One region of the Bradyrhizobium sp. KZN70725 genome, then DNA from elsewhere that is predicted to be linked to it. Evidence: riboswitches for the same ligand, from Rfam matches in the RefSeq annotation. Region 1 holds a riboswitch; the other holds the start of a gene.
What was found. Region 1 has a riboswitch for glycine ahead of gcvT (glycine cleavage system aminomethyltransferase GcvT). Riboswitches for the same ligand answer to the same signal wherever they lie in the genome.

Region 1 (7,686 bases):
CCGACCTCACGAACGGCCGAGGCGGCGCCGTTCGACGCACTGCCGCCGCCCATCGCGAGCTTCTTGCGGGCGTCAGACAGATCGCGCTCGAGCTTCTTGCGCTCTTCCATCAGCGCGGCGATGCGCGCCGGCACGTCGTCGATCGTGGTGCGCAACTCCAGCGCCGCGGTCTTGGCCAGCGCGATGGTGTCGTTGGCGTGCTTGCGCGCGTGACGTCCGGTCAGCGCCTCGATGCGGCGGACGCCGGACGCCACCGCGCCCTCGCTGGTCACCGAGATCAGGCCGATGTCGCCGGTGCGGCGCACATGAGTGCCGCCGCAGAGCTCGACCGACCAGCCAAGCGCGTTCTGGCCGTGATCGCGGGCGCCCTTGCCCATCGACACGACGCGAACCTCGTCGCCGTATTTCTCGCCGAACAGCGCGCGGGCGCCGGCCTCGCGGGCATCGTCGACGCCCATGACGCGGGTCGTGACCTCGTCATTCTCCAGCACGACATCGTTGGCGATGTCCTCGATCCGGGCGAGCTCTTCCGGTGTGATCTGCTTCGGATGCACGAAGTCGAAGCGCAGCCGGTCGGGCGTGACCAGCGAGCCGCGCTGCGCAATGTGATCGCCGAGCACCTGGCGCAGCGCCTCGTGCAACAGATGCGTCGCCGAGTGGTTGGCACGGATCGACGAACGCCTGGCGTGGTCGACCTCGAGCTGCAGCGCAGTGCCGATGGTCAGCGTGCCCTGCTCCACGGTGCCGAGATGCACGAACAGATCGCCGGCCTTCTTCTGCGTGTCGGTGACGCGGAACTTGACGCCCTCGCCGGTGAGCACGCCGAGGTCGCCGACCTGGCCGCCCGACTCGCCGTAGAACGGGGTCTGGTTCAGCACGATCGCGCCGCTCTCGCCGGCCTTGAGGCTTTCGACCTCCGCGCCGTCCTTGATCAGCGCCGTCACCGCGCCTTCCGCGCTCTCGGTCTCGTAGCCGAGGAATTCGGTCGCTCCGAGCTTCTCGCGCAGCGGGAACCAGATCGCCTCGCTCGCCGCCTCGCCCGAACCTGCCCAGGAGGCACGCGCCTTCACGCGCTGCCGCTCCATCGCGTCGGTGAACGACGCCTGGTCGACGCTGATGCCGCGCGACTTCAGCGCGTCCTGCGTCAGATCGAGCGGGAAGCCGTAGGTGTCGTACAGCGTGAACGCGGTGTCGCCGTCGAACATGTCGCCCTTCTTGAGGCCGGCACTCTTCTCGTCGAGGATCGACAGGCCGCGCGCCAGCGTCTTGCGGAAGCGCGTCTCCTCCAGCCGCAGCGTCTCCTCGATCAGCTTCTCCGCACGGACCAGATCCGGATAGGCCTGGCCCATCTCGCGGACCAGCGCCCAGACCAGGCGATGCATCAGCGGCTCGCTCGCGCCCAAAAGCTGTGCATGGCGCATCGCGCGGCGCATGATCCGGCGCAGCACGTAGCCGCGGCCCTCGTTCGACGGCAGCACGCCGTCGGTGATCAGGAACGCGGACGAGCGCAGATGGTCCGCGATCACCCGATACGACCCAACGTTCTGCTCGTTCGGACCGTGCCCGAGGGTAGACGCGGCGGCATCGATCAGATTGCGGAACAGATCGGTCTCGAACACGCTCTCGACGCCCTGCAGGATGCAGGCCATGCGCTCGAGCCCCATGCCGGTGTCGATCGAGGGACGCGGCAGCGCCACGCGCTCCTCCTTCGTCACCTGCTCGTACTGCATGAACACCAGGTTCCAGAATTCGAGGAAGCGATCGCCATCCTCATCCGGGCTGCCCGGAGGGCCGCCCCAGATGTGCTCGCCGCGGTCGATGAAGATTTCGGAGCACGGTCCGCACGGGCCGGTGTCGCCCATCGCCCAGAAATTGTCCGAGGTCGGGATGCGGATGATGCGGTCGTCCGAGAAGCCCGCGATCTTCTTCCAGTAGCCGGCCGCCTCGTCGTCGGTGTGGTAGACGGTGACCAGCAGCTTGTCCTTCTTCAGCCCGAAATCCTTGGTGATCAGATTCCAGGCGAGCTCGATCGCGCGCTCCTTGAAGTAATCGCCGAACGAGAAGTTGCCGAGCATCTCGAAGAAGGTGAGATGGCGCGCGGTGTAGCCGACATTGTCGAGGTCGTTATGCTTGCCGCCGGCGCGCACGCACTTCTGCGACGTCGTGGCGCGCTGATAGCCGCGCTTCTCGACGCCGGTGAAGACGTTCTTGAACTGCACCATGCCGGCATTGGTGAACATCAAGGTCGGGTCGTTGCGCGGAACCAGCGGCGACGAGGCCACGATCTCGTGCCCGTTCTCCTTGAAGAAGTTCAGAAATGTCGACCTGATGTCGTTGACGCTGCTCATGTTCATCCAATCGGAAAAAGGGGCCGGCCAGCCGCAAAAAGGCGTCATTTTCCGGCCGAACGCTTTTAGACATTGCCAGCTGCGGTGTCCAGAAACTGTGCAGGCGGATCATGGGCTTGCCGCGGCAGCACAAAGCCCATTGGATAGTTGCTGCAGCTGCGTTGACAGTCTTGGTGGCGCCGTGTTTTCTACCTACCTATACCTAGTCACGTCGGGAGAGACCGGCCTTATCGCCGGCGCCGAAGGAGCAACCGCCCCGGAAACTCTCAGGCAAAAGGACCGCGTGACGTCTGACATCTGGAAAGAGACGCTGGGGTTCGCCCCGATGCGTCCGCCGACGGGATAATACTCTCAGGCACAGCGACAGATGGGGCTTTCTGCAGGTTTCTCAAGGGGAAATAGGTCCCCGGCGGGAACCGCGAGGGCCCTGTGATGCTTGCGCGCGAAACCTCCCCGCTGAAACAGACCCCGCTGCACGCGCTGCATCTGGCGCGCGGCGCCAAGATGGTGCCGTTCGCCGGCTATGACATGCCGGTGCAATACGCGGCCGGCGTGCTGAAGGAGCATCTGCACACCCGCAAGGAAGCCGGTCTGTTCGATGTGTCGCACATGGGCCAGCTCGTGCTGAAGGCCAAATCCGGCAAGGTCGCGGATGCCGCGCTCGCGCTGGAAAAACTGGTGCCGCAGGACATCGTCGGTATCGCGCCGGGACGGCAGCGCTACGCGCAATTCACCAACAATGACGGTGGCCTGCTCGACGACCTGATGGTGGCGAATTTCGGCGATCACCTGTTCCTGGTGGTCAACGCCGCTTGCAAGGCCGAGGACGAGGCGCATCTGCGCGCGAATCTCTCCGACGCCTGCGAGATCATCTCGCTGGCCGACCGCGCGCTGATCGCGCTGCAGGGCCCTAAAGCCGAATCGGCGCTGGCGAAACTTTGTGCAGATGTCGGTTCGATGAAATTCATGGATGCCGGTGCGCGCCGGCTCAGTGACGTCGACTGCTTCGTCTCGCGCTCCGGCTATACCGGCGAGGACGGCTTTGAGATTTCCGTGCCCGCGGACAAGGTGGAAGCCCTGGTCACCGCGCTGCTCGACAATCCCGACGTGTTGCCGATCGGGCTCGGCGCGCGCGACAGCCTGCGGCTCGAAGCCGGGCTGTGCCTCTATGGCCATGACATCGACACCACGACGACACCGGTCGAAGGCGCGCTGGAATGGTCGGTGCAGAAGGTTCGCCGCAGCGGCGGCGCCCGCGCCGGCGGCTTCCCCGGCGCCGACAAAATTCTCGCGCAATTCGCAGATGGCGCTGCGCGCCGACGGGTCGGCCTGAAGCCTGACGGCCGCGCACCGGTGCGCGAAGGCGCCGCGCTGTTCGCCGATGCCGGCTCGACCGAGCAGATCGGCAAGGTGACCTCGGGCGGCTTCGGCCCGAGCCTCAATGCGCCGGTTGCGATGGGCTACCTGCCCACGGCCCTTTCCGCCGTCGGCACCACCGTTTTCGCCGAAGTGCGCGGCCAGCGGCTGCCGCTGAAAGTCGCCGCTACGCCCTTCGTCCCCAATACCTACAAACGCTGAACGCCAAAGGATCGACCCCATGACGACGCTGTACACGTCCGACCACGAATGGCTCCGCATCGAGGGCGACGTCGCCACGATCGGGATCACCGACTATGCGCAGTCGCAGCTCGGCGACGTCGTGTTCGTCGAACTGCCCAAGGTCGGCCGCAGCCTGAAGAAGGCCGAGGCCGCCGCTGTCGTCGAATCCGTCAAGGCCGCCTCCGACGTTTACGCGCCGATCTCCGGCGAGGTGGTCGAGGTCAACGACGCGCTCGCCGCCGAGCCCGCGCTGGTCAATTCCGACGCCGGCGGCAAGGCCTGGTTCTTCAAGCTGAAGATTGCCGACAAGGGCGAGCTCGGCGGCCTGATGGACGAGGCCGCCTACGCCGCGCACACCGCCTAAAGGATCACTCCGAGGATCACGTCATGAACGCGCCCTTCAAGCCGATCAACGAAGCCGCCACCGATTTCGTCCGCCGCCACATCGGACCGTCGCCGCGCGACGTCAACGCGATGCTGGAGACGGTCGGCGCCGCGAGCCTGCAGGCGCTGATGAACGAGACGCTGCCGGCGTCGATCCGGCAGAAGGCGCCGCTCGATCTCGGCCGGGCGCTGAGCGAGACCGAGGCGCTCGCGCATATGAGCGAGCTCGCCGCGCAGAACCAGATGTTCACCTCGCTGATCGGCCAGGGCTATTCCGGCACCATCCTGCCCGCGGTGATCCAGCGCAACATTCTGGAGAACCCGGCCTGGTACACCGCCTATACGCCGTACCAGCCGGAGATCAGCCAGGGCCGGCTCGAGGCCCTGTTCAACTTCCAGACCATGATCTGCGATCTCACCGGGCTCGACGTCGCCAACGCCTCGCTGCTCGACGAAGCGACGGCAGCGGCGGAAGCGATGGCGCTCGCCGAGCGCCACTCGCAGGTCAAGGCGAAGGTGTTCTTCGTCGACAAGGAGGTGCATCCGCAGACGGTGGCGGTGATGCGCACGCGCGCCGCGCCGCTGGGCTGGGCGCTGGTGGTCGGCGATCCCCTGACCGAGCTCGACAACGCCGATGTGCTCGGCGCGCTGCTGCAATATCCGGGAACGTCGGGCGCAGTACGCGACCTCAAGCCTGCCATCGCGTCGCTGCGCGCCAAGGGCGCGCTTGCGATCGTCGCGGCGGACCTGCTGTCGCTGACGCTGCTCGCCTCGCCCGGCGAGCTCGGCGCCGACATCGCGATCGGTTCGGCGCAGCGGTTCGGCGTGCCGATGGGGTATGGCGGACCGCACGCCGCCTATATGGCGGTGCGCGACACGCTGAAGCGCTCGCTGCCCGGCCGCATCGTCGGCCTCTCGGTGGATTCGCGTGGGCAGCCCGCCTATCGCCTCGCGCTGCAGACCCGCGAGCAGCATATCCGCCGCGAGAAGGCGACCTCGAACATCTGCACCGCGCAGGTGCTGCTCGCCGTGATCGCCTCGATGTATGCGGTCTATCACGGTCCCGAGGGCCTGACCCATATCGCACGCAGCGTGCATCGCCGCGCCACCGTGCTTGCCGCCGGCCTGCGCAAGCTCGGCTTTGCGCCGACCACCGAAGCGTTCTTCGATACCGTGACCGTCGAGACAGGTAGCAAGCAGATCGAGCTCGTCACCCGCGCGCAGGCGGAGCGGATCAATCTGCGCATCGGCGCGACCACGCTCGGCATCGCGCTCGACGAGACCTCGACGCCGGAGACGGTCGAGGCGGTGTGGCGCGTGTTCGGCGGCAAGCTCAGCTATGCCGAGATCGAGGCCGGTGCGCACGAGGCGCTGCCGAAGGAGCTGCGGCGCACCAGCGCCTTCCTCAGCCATCCGGTGTTCAATACGCATCGTTCCGAGACCGAGCTGCTGCGCTACATGCGCAAGCTCAGCGATCGTGACCTCGCGCTCGACCGCGCGATGATCCCGCTCGGCTCCTGCACGATGAAGCTCAACGCCACCACCGAAATGATCCCGCTGACCTGGCCGGCGTTCAGCAATCTGCATCCGTTCGCGCCGGCGGATCAGGCCAAGGGCTATCACGCGCTGTTCAAGCGGCTGGAGCAATGGCTGTGCGACATCACCGGCTATGACGCAGTCTCGCTGCAGCCGAATTCCGGCGCGCAGGGCGAATATGCCGGGCTGCTGGCGATCCGCGGCTATCACCTCGCGCGCGGCGAGCCGCACCGCAAGGTGTGCCTGATCCCCTCCTCCGCGCACGGCACCAATCCGGCCTCGGCTGCGATGGTCGGCATGGAGGTCGTGGTCGTCGCGTGCGATGCTCGCGGCGACGTCGACGTCAATGATCTTCGCGCCAAGGCGGAGAAGCACTCCGCCAACCTTGCCGCGGTCATGATCACCTATCCGTCGACCCACGGCGTGTTCGAGGAGCATATCCGCGAGATCTGCGACATCGTGCATGCCCATGGCGGCCAGGTCTATCTCGACGGCGCCAACATGAACGCGCAGGTCGGACTGTCGCGGCCCGGCGACTACGGCGCCGATGTCAGCCATCTCAATTTGCACAAGACCTTCTGCATTCCGCATGGCGGCGGCGGCCCCGGCATGGGCCCGATCGGCGTGAAGGCGCATCTTGCGCCCTATCTGCCGGGCCATCCCGCAACCGACGGAGCGACGGCGCACGCCATCGGCGCGGTATCGGCTGCGCCGTTCGGCTCGGCGTCGATCCTGACCATCTCCTACATCTACATCCTGATGATGGGCGGCGAAGGCCTGACGCGCGCCACCGAGATCGCGATCCTCAACGCCAACTACATCGCCGCACGGCTGCAGCCGCACTTTCCGGTGCTGTACCGCAACGAGCGCGGCCGCGTTGCGCATGAGTGCATCGTCGATCCGCGGCCGCTGAAGACGACCAGCGGCGTCACCGTCGACGACATCGCAAAACGCCTGATCGACTACGGCTTCCACGCGCCGACCATGAGCTTCCCGGTGGCGGGCACGCTGATGATCGAACCGACGGAATCGGAATCGAAGTTCGAGATCGACCGGTTCTGCGACGCCATGATCGCGATCCGCGACGAAATCGCGGAGATCGAGAAGGGCCGCTGGAAGGTCGAGGCCTCGCCGCTGCGCCACGCGCCGCATACCGTACACGACATCGCCGACGATGCCTGGAACCGGGCCTACACCCGCGCCGAAGGCTGCTTCCCGGAGGGCGTGTCACGGTCCGACAAATACTGGAGCCCGGTCGGCCGCGTCGACAACGTCTACGGCGACCGCAACCTGGTGTGCTCGTGCCCGCCGGTCGAGGATTACGCGCAGGCGGCGGAGTAAAGCGCACCATTGTTGCAGCTACGTCGTGCTGCGTCTCTGACGCGTGATTCACTCGGTGTCATTCCGGGGCTCGCGAAGCGAGAACCCGGAATCTCGATCCACGACTTCCGGATTCCGGATTCGCGACTTCGTCGCGCCCCGGAATGACGGACTGGCCCGCCCGCGGCAGGAGGAAACATGCGCGAGGAATTCTGGTTCCATTTCCCGTTTCGCGTCCGCTATTCGGAGGTCGACGCGCAGGCCGTGGTGTTCAACGCCCACTACCTCACCTATTTCGACACCGCCATCACCGAATATTTCCGCGCGCTCGGCTACGACTATCTCGGCGAGGTGGCGCGGACCGGCATCGACTTCCACACCGTGAAATCGGTCGTCGAGTACAAGGCTCCGATCCGGTTCGACGAGGACATCGAGGTCTGCGTCCGGGTCGCCAAGATCGGCCGCTCCTCGATCAATCTTGCGCTCGCGATCTTCGCCA
Region 2 (7,686 bases), on a different contig from region 1:
GCCCGATCACCAGCGAGATCCGTGCGCCGTAGATGATGCGCGACAACAGGTCGCGGCCATAGGCGTCGGTGCCGAGCAGATATTGCGCGCTCGACGGCTTCAGCCGCTGCGACGGCGTCAGCAGCAGAGGATCATGCGGCGCAAGCAGCGGTGCGAAGATCGCCATCAGGATGATGAGGGCGAGGCTGATCGTCGCAATCGCGATGATCGGCGTCGACGTCAGGAAGCCGAACTTGACGCGGAACGGCCGGGTGACGGGAAGCGAGGATTCGGGAAGGGTTTCGATCGCCATTGCTCAGTACCGGATACGAGGATCGAGCAGGGTGTAGGCGAGGTCAATCAACAGATTGACCGCGACGTAGATACCTGACGTCAACAGGATCATCGCCTGGATCACCGGATAGTCGCGCGCCAGCACCGCATCGACGGTGAGGCGGCCGATGCCGGGCAGGTTGAACACGCTTTCGGTGACGACGACCCCGGAGATCAAGAGCGCGAAGCCGGAACCGATCACCGTGATGACCGGCACGGCGGCGTTGCGCAGCGCATGGCGCAGCAGCACACCGGTCTCGCCGATGCCCTTGGCCCGCGCCGTGCGCACGTAATCCTCGCCGAGCACATCGAGCATCGAGGCCCGCGTCATGCGTGCGATCAGCGCGACATAGATGAAGGAGAGTGTGCAGGTCGGCAGGATGAGGCGCTGGAAGAACGGACCGAAGCCGGCCGAGATGCTCTTGAAGCCCTGTACCGGAACCCAGCGCAGATCAATCGCAAAGATCTGGATCAGCACATAGCCGATGACGAACACCGGCACCGAGAAGCCGAGCACGGAAAGCCCCATCACGAAGCGGTCGATCCAGGTGCCGTGCTTCCACGCCGCGATCACGCCGAGCGGCACCGCCACCAGGATCGAGAGGATGATGGTGGCCAGCGCGACCGAGATCGAGGGCTCGAGGCGCGGGACGATCATTTCGAGGATCGGCTTGTTCGAGATCAGGGAGACGCCGAGGTCGCCGTGCAGCAACTTGGCGATCCAGGTGTAGAACTGGATGTAGATCGGCTCGTTCAGACCAAGCGAGGTCCGAATGCGTTCGAGTTGTTCGGGAGTCGCGTTGTCGCCGGCGAGGATGGCGGCCGGGTCGCCCGGCGTCAGCCGCAGCAACAGGAACACGAACAGAGCCACCACGCCCATCACGGGAATGGCGGCGAGGATGCGGCGAAGCAGATATCCGAGCAAATTTGATCCGTTGGGTTGTGGTCGATGAAGTCCCCAGCGGGACCGTTGCACACCAGACCGTAGCACAGATGGTAGCAGACTCACGGTAGAACTTGAGCAAGTCCCATGCCATCGGTGCTGCGGATTTTGCGGTGCAGCTAATCAGTCCTGTTGGCCGCGATTATTCCTCCGGTGAAGTTTGAAGCAGTCCACTGGAAGGTGGATTGATTTCAGCTTTGCGCGCGTCGGCGGGCACGTCGAGCCCGGCACCGAACGTCGGCGCCATCGGCGGCGTGTCGAGGTCGCGCCAATCGTCGATCGCCTGGGCCACCATCTGCGCCGTCGCCGCCGACAGTGTCCAGCCAAGATGACCGTGGCCCGTATTGTAGAACACGCCCGGAATCCGTCCGGCGCGAACCACCGGCATCATGTTCGGCATCATCGGGCGCAAGCCCGCCCATGGCACGACTTTCGACGTGTCGATCTCCGGGAAATGATGCCGCACCCAGTCCACCAGCGGTTGAATGCGATCGGCGCGAATGTCGCGGTTGAAGCCGTTGAACTCGGCGGTGCCGGCGACGCGGAAGCGGTCGGCGCCGAGCCGGCTGGTGACGATCTTCGCAGCTTCATCGAGCAGGCTGACGGTTGGGGCCGCATTCCGGCTTTGCGGCGCATCGAGCTGCACCGTGATCGAATAGCCCTTCACCGGATAGACATTGACGCGGTCGTTGAGCAGGCTGGCGAAGTGGCGGCTCGCCACGCCGGCGCAAATCACGATCCCGTCCGCCTGTAGCTGCTGGCGCGTCGCGACCGCAGCATCATGTGAAGCAGCTTCGTTCCAGCCGATGCGGAAGCCGTCATCGCCGTGTGCGATCGTGTCGACGTCGGCTTCATGGACGAAGCTCGCGCCACGGCGGATGCAGGCGTCGGCAAGCCCACGCGTGAATTTGTGAATATCGCCGGTCGCGTCCGACGGCGTGAAGAAGCCGCCATAGCAGGTTGTCTGCAGCGCGGGTTCGATGACGCGGATCTCGTCCGGGGTCACCGGCCGGCGGTCGAGCCCGCCTTGCTGCAGCAGCGTGTTGACCTTGAGGCCGGCTTCGAAGCCGGCCCTGTCGTGATAGACGTGCAGGATGCCGCGGCGTTCGAGATCGAAGGCGATGTTTTCGCGCTCTGCGATCGAGAACAGATGCTTGCGCGCTTCGATGGCGAGCTTCGTGGTCTCGATGGTGTTGCCGCGATAGCGCGTGATGTGGCCTACGAACTCGCCGATCCAGGAATATTTGTGCCAGCTCGGCTTCGGGTTCATCAGCAGCGGCGCGTCGCTTCTCAGCATCCAGCGCAGCCCCTTGAGGATGGTCGCGGCGCTGTTCCACACCTCGGCGTTGCTGGCGGAGAGTTGTCCGCCATTGGCGAACGAGGTTTCCATCGCGGCGTAGCGATGCCTGTCGAGGACAGTCACCTTGTAGCCGCGTTCAAGCAGGGCATAGGCCGTCGTTACGCCGGTGATGCCGGCGCCGATGATCGCGATGTGTGGCATGATAGTTGTCAGGCTCCCGTGGGTTAGAGTCGCCGAACCGCCGGTGAAACCGGCATCGGCGCCCCATCTGTCACGGTACCTGAGAGCTTGATCCGCATCGGGCTGTGGCCAGAAGCGAACTATCCCCTTCGGTGGACGTCATGGCCCTTGATGTGCGGCCATGTTCGTCTCTCTCCAGATCGTCCTGACGATACAGTCCTTTTGCCTGAGAGTTTCCGGGGCGGTTGCTCCGTCGGCGCCGAAGCCAACAACACGATTGTTGTCGCTTCGATCTCTCCCGCATCGTCGCGTTGGACGGCCGGACCGTAGGCGAAGCCTCAAAAATGGACAAGGCTAAATTTCGATCCGGCAGTGCCAACGTGTTGTGCAGTGCAAATCGATGTCAGTCCAGCGTCGCCAGCAGTGCCGCCATCAGGCGGCCGCGTTCGGCGAGGCTGTCGACCTCGATGTGCTCGTTGAGCGTATGTGCATCGGCGCCGCGAACGCCAAGGCCGTCGAGCGTGGGGATGCCCATCGCGCCGGTGAAGTTGCCGTCTGAGCCGCCGCCGGCGCTGCCGTGCGGCAGATCGAGACCCATCGCTGCAGCAAGGCCTTTTGCCTTTTCATAGAGCGCCATGGTGCCCGCATCGGGCTCCCACACCGGGCGGGTGACGCCGCGCGTCACCTTGAAGGTCACGTCGTTGGCGGTGCCCGACAGTGCCAGCATGCGCTCGACGCCACGGTCGAGATCGGCCTGGCGCTTGGCCATGCTGAGCGCTTCGCCGGTACAGGTCGTCGCGACGCAATTGACCCACTGGCCGCCATGCACGATGCCGACCGAGAAGGTGCAGTCCTCGGTGGTCATGCCGTCGATGGCGATGATCTGCCGCGCCATCTCGCGGATCGCGGAGCGGCCGGAAGACAGCGTTGCGCCGGCATGGCTGGGCTTGCCGGTGGCTTCCAGGTTGAAGCGCGCGATCGCATAGCGGCCGGTGACGACGCCGTTATTCGGACGGCCGGGCTCCGGCACCAGCACATATTTGTTGCGCGCGGCTTCCGCCTCGATGATGTCGCGCGTCGACGGCGTGCCGACCTCTTCGTCGGGGGTGAACAGCACGGTGATCGGCAGCGGAGTCGTAAAGGAGGCGCGCGCCAATTGCCTGATCGCCTCGATCGACAGGTAGTTGCCGCCCTTCATGTCGAAGATGCCCGGCCCGAAGCACTTGTTGCCTTCGCGCCGCCACTTCAGCTTCTCGATGGTGCCGACGGGGTGAACGGTGTCCAGATGGCCGGCGATCAGGATGCCGGGCTGGCCTTGTTTCGGATGGGGAAAACGGGCGCGGACGCAGCCCGCGAAGCCCTGGCGTCCGGCGATGCGCTCGATCGTCGCACCCATGATCGCCATCTCGCGGGCGGCGAGATCGAGCATGCGTTCGACCGCGGCGGCGTCCCAGGTCGGGCTTTCGCATTCCACCCAGCTGCGCAGGCCCTGCAGCATCGTTTCGGAATCAAAGGGGAGATTGGCGGGGTTCATCGTTGTTCTCTCTTGTTGTTCTGACGGCGCCGGCATCGCGCGCGCGTTACGAAAATCTCAGCCGACGATTTTGTAAAGCCAAAATCTGGCGCGCGGCCTCATTCGTTTGTGTACGTCCGATGCGACCTGAAACCGATTGACGCGCTTGGCGCTTGGTGCAAGTCTCGATTTCACAAGCCATACAGCATGTTAGTTCGCCTAAATAACGAACCACATGCATAACGAATAAGCCGGCTTTGACCAGTTACACGTCAGGAGAGATTGCATGTTCCCTATCTCGCGTTGGAAACACCGCACGCTAGCGGCCGCGTTGACGGCGCTCGCGCTGTCGTTCGCGCCGCAGGAATTGTCATTCGCGCCGCAGGCGATGGCCGCGGGCAAGACCATCACCGCGGTGATGCACTCGGATCTGCGCGTCATCGATCCGATCATGACCACGGCCTACATCACCCGCGATCATGGCTACATGATCTATGACACGCTGCTGGCGACGGATTCCAATTTCAAGATCCAGCCGCAGATGGCGGACTGGAAGGTTTCCGACGACAAGCTGACCTACACGTTCACGCTGCGCGACGGTCTGAAGTGGCACGACGGCGCGCCGGTCACCGCGGAAGACTGCGTCGCCTCGCTGCAGCGTTGGGGCAAGGTCGACGGCATGGGCCAGAAGCTGATGGACTTCGTCGCGAGCCTGGAGGCGACCGACGCCAAGACCATCACGCTGAAGCTGAAGGAACCCTACGGCCTCGTGCTGGAATCGATCGGCAAGCCGTCATCGCGCGTGCCGTTCATGATGCCGAAGCGTCTGGCCGAGACGCCGCCGGACAAGCCGATCCCGGAACAGATCGGCTCCGGACCGTTCAAATTCGTGCAGGCGGAATTCCAGCCGGGCGTGAAGGCGGTCTATGAGAAGAACAAGGACTACGTGCCGCGCAAGGAGCCGGCGAGCTGGACCGCAGGCGGCAAGGTGGTCAAGGTCGACCGCGTCGAGTGGGTCACGATGGCCGATGCGCAGACCGCGGTGAACGCGTTGCAATCCGGCGACATCGATTTCATGGAGAACCTTCCGTTCGACATGCTGCCGGTGCTCGAAGCCAATCCGGATCTCAAGATCGACGTCCTCAACAAGTTCGGCTTCCAGACCCTCGGACGCATGAACTTCCTCTATCCGCCGTTCGACAATCCGAAGGTGCGCCGGGCTGCGTTCCTGGCGATGAACCAGAAGGACGTGCTCGACGCGCTGGTCGGCAACGCCAAGTACCAGAGGATCTGCGGCGCCTTCTTCGTCTGCGGCACGCCGCTCGAGACCGACGTCGGGGCCGAAACGCTGGTGAAGGGCAACGGCCTGGCGGAAGCCAAGAAGGCGCTTGCCGCATCCGGCTATGACGGCACCCCCGTGGTGATCATGGCGCCGGGCGACGTCACGACGTTGAAAGCCCAACCGGTCGTGGCTGCGCAGCAGTTGCGCGAGGCCGGCTTCAAGGTCGACCTGCAGGCCACGGACTGGCAGACCGTGGTGACCCGCCGCGCCAGCCAGAAGCCGCCGAAGGAAGGCGGCTGGAACATGTTCTTCACCAACTGGGTCGCGGCCGACGTTTCCGATCCGATCGTCAACGCGTCGATCACCGGTCGCGGCAAGAATGGCGGCTGGTTCGGCTGGGCCGAAGACCCGAAGATCGAGGAGCTGCGTGACAAGTTCGCGCGCGCCGGCTCGGCTGAGGAAAAGAAGAAGATCGCCGCGGAAATCCAGACCGAGGCCTACGATCAGGTGATCTACGTTCCGCTCGGCCAGTACACCATTCCGAGCGCGTGGCGGAAGTCGCTGACCGGTGTGCTCGACGGCCCGGCGACGCCGATCTTCTGGAATATCGACAAGTCCGAGTAAGCTTGCGGCTTGACGCAAAAACAAATGGCCGGGACTTGTCCCGGCCATTTTCTTTTCGCGCTGTCGCGTGTCAGGTGTGGCTGTCGCGGAGCTGCTCCAATCCGTCGCTGAGCGGTGGTCCGCCTTGTGGTGCGTGCTGCGGCGGGGAGGGGCGCTCCTTGCGCTGATCGGGTTGGTCGGTTGCGCGCTGCGCGGATGGATCGTCGTTCGGCATCGTCATGCTCCAATTGCGGCATGACAACGAATACGCAGTGCACGGGTTCCGAACCGGCGACCGCTAATCGCCGTGATCTGGTCTCATGCTGCTCGGGCTCGACAGGTTCGTGAGCTGCGTCGGTCCGATGCCGGTTCCGCTCATCCAGACCGCCGCTCCAGCGGCAAACGCGAGCAGTCCGTACACCATGATCGCGCCGCGGATCCATCGCCGGTAGATCGCGCGGTCGTCGGGCGCAGCGTCGCGGAATTTCTGTGCATCGAGCCCGTTGCTGCAATGAGCCGCATCGTCGCCATGCTGGAGAGTAAAGGCACCATGATCGCGCGCCGTTTCGCTGGCAATCCGATTGCCCTTCGCAATCCGATTGCAGTTTGCAATCTCCATCGCCGCCTCCGACCAAAATTGATTTCGAAATGCAACAGCCGCGAAAATCCGCGGCCGGAATTTCCAATGCGGGCAAGACTACGACAGACAGCGACCGCGGTGTGTGAACTGCGCCACAGCCGGAAAACACGACGCTGGCCCGCTCGGGTGCGCGTGGCATGCGAAGGTTGGTGCGGGCGGTGGGACTCGAACCCACACGACGTTGCCATCGAGGGATTTTAAGTCCCTTGCGTCTACCAGTTCCGCCACGTCCGCGTTGCGCCAGGCGCGTCGATTTCTAGCGCGTTTGGGCGCGGAGTGGAATTGTCATTATCCGGTGCTAACAGGTGAGCTTTCAAAGGCTTAAGCGGCGGCCCGCAATTCCATTTGCCTCGGCGGCCGGGCATTGGGATAAGCAGCGCGCCGCCGCGATTGAGCCTCAATCCGGACACCGGTGGCTGCTTTAGGCAATCTCAACACTGTCCGGTTAAGAAAGCTGAATGTCCGTTCGTTTCCCACGCCGCCTGAAGCTGTCGCGCGCGGCGGCCGTCATCGCGCTGCTCGCCTCGGCCGCGGGCGTTTCCGGCTGCGCGCAAATCGGCGACACCGTACCGTCGGCATTCGCCGATCCCGCCAAGTACGAGCTTTATGATTGCAAGCAGCTCGAGAACGAGCGCAGCAATCTCAAGACCCGCGCGGCGGATCAGGAAAAATTGATGGCCAAGGCGGAGACCGGCGTCGGCGGTACTGTCGTCTCCGAGATGGTCTATCGCAACGAGCTGATCTCGATCCACTCCCAGCAGAAGCTGGCGGATGAGGCCTGGCGCAAAGGCAGGTGCCATGAAAGCACGCCGGACACGCCTGCGGCCGCTGCCCCCGCTGCCCCCACGCCGGCGGCGAAGGGCCCGCGCGCGCCACGGGGCCTCGTCCACTAAGCCGGCGTTTCCAGACGGGT

Region 2: it holds a riboswitch for glycine, as region 1 does, so the genes downstream of both, ACZBJS_RS34100 (D-amino acid dehydrogenase) here and gcvT (glycine cleavage system aminomethyltransferase GcvT) in region 1, are expected to answer to the same signal.

What each region holds. Positions count from the first base shown of each region.
Region 1 covers NZ_JBUYWT010000031.1:84,786-92,471, forward strand. The annotation lists gene alaS (alanine--tRNA ligase) at 1-2,348, opposite strand, end outside; glycine riboswitch at 2,551-2,639, shown strand; gene gcvT (glycine cleavage system aminomethyltransferase GcvT) at 2,781-3,926, shown strand; gene gcvH (glycine cleavage system protein GcvH) at 3,946-4,311, shown strand; gene gcvP (aminomethyl-transferring glycine dehydrogenase) at 4,335-7,208, shown strand; gene ACZBJS_RS26390 (acyl-CoA thioesterase) at 7,386-7,686, shown strand, end outside.
Region 2 covers NZ_JBUYWT010000055.1:10,131-17,816, reverse strand. The annotation lists gene ACZBJS_RS34110 (ABC transporter permease) at 1-292, opposite strand, end outside; gene ACZBJS_RS34105 (ABC transporter permease) at 296-1,237, opposite strand; gene ACZBJS_RS34100 (D-amino acid dehydrogenase) at 1,398-2,756, opposite strand; glycine riboswitch at 2,822-2,936, opposite strand; glycine riboswitch at 2,940-3,046, opposite strand; gene ACZBJS_RS34095 (M20/M25/M40 family metallo-hydrolase) at 3,139-4,269, opposite strand; gene ACZBJS_RS34090 (ABC transporter substrate-binding protein) at 4,535-6,154, shown strand; gene ACZBJS_RS34085 (hypothetical protein) at 6,432-6,752, opposite strand; tRNA gene ACZBJS_RS34080 (tRNA-Leu) at 6,921-7,007, opposite strand; gene ACZBJS_RS34075 (hypothetical protein) at 7,232-7,666, shown strand.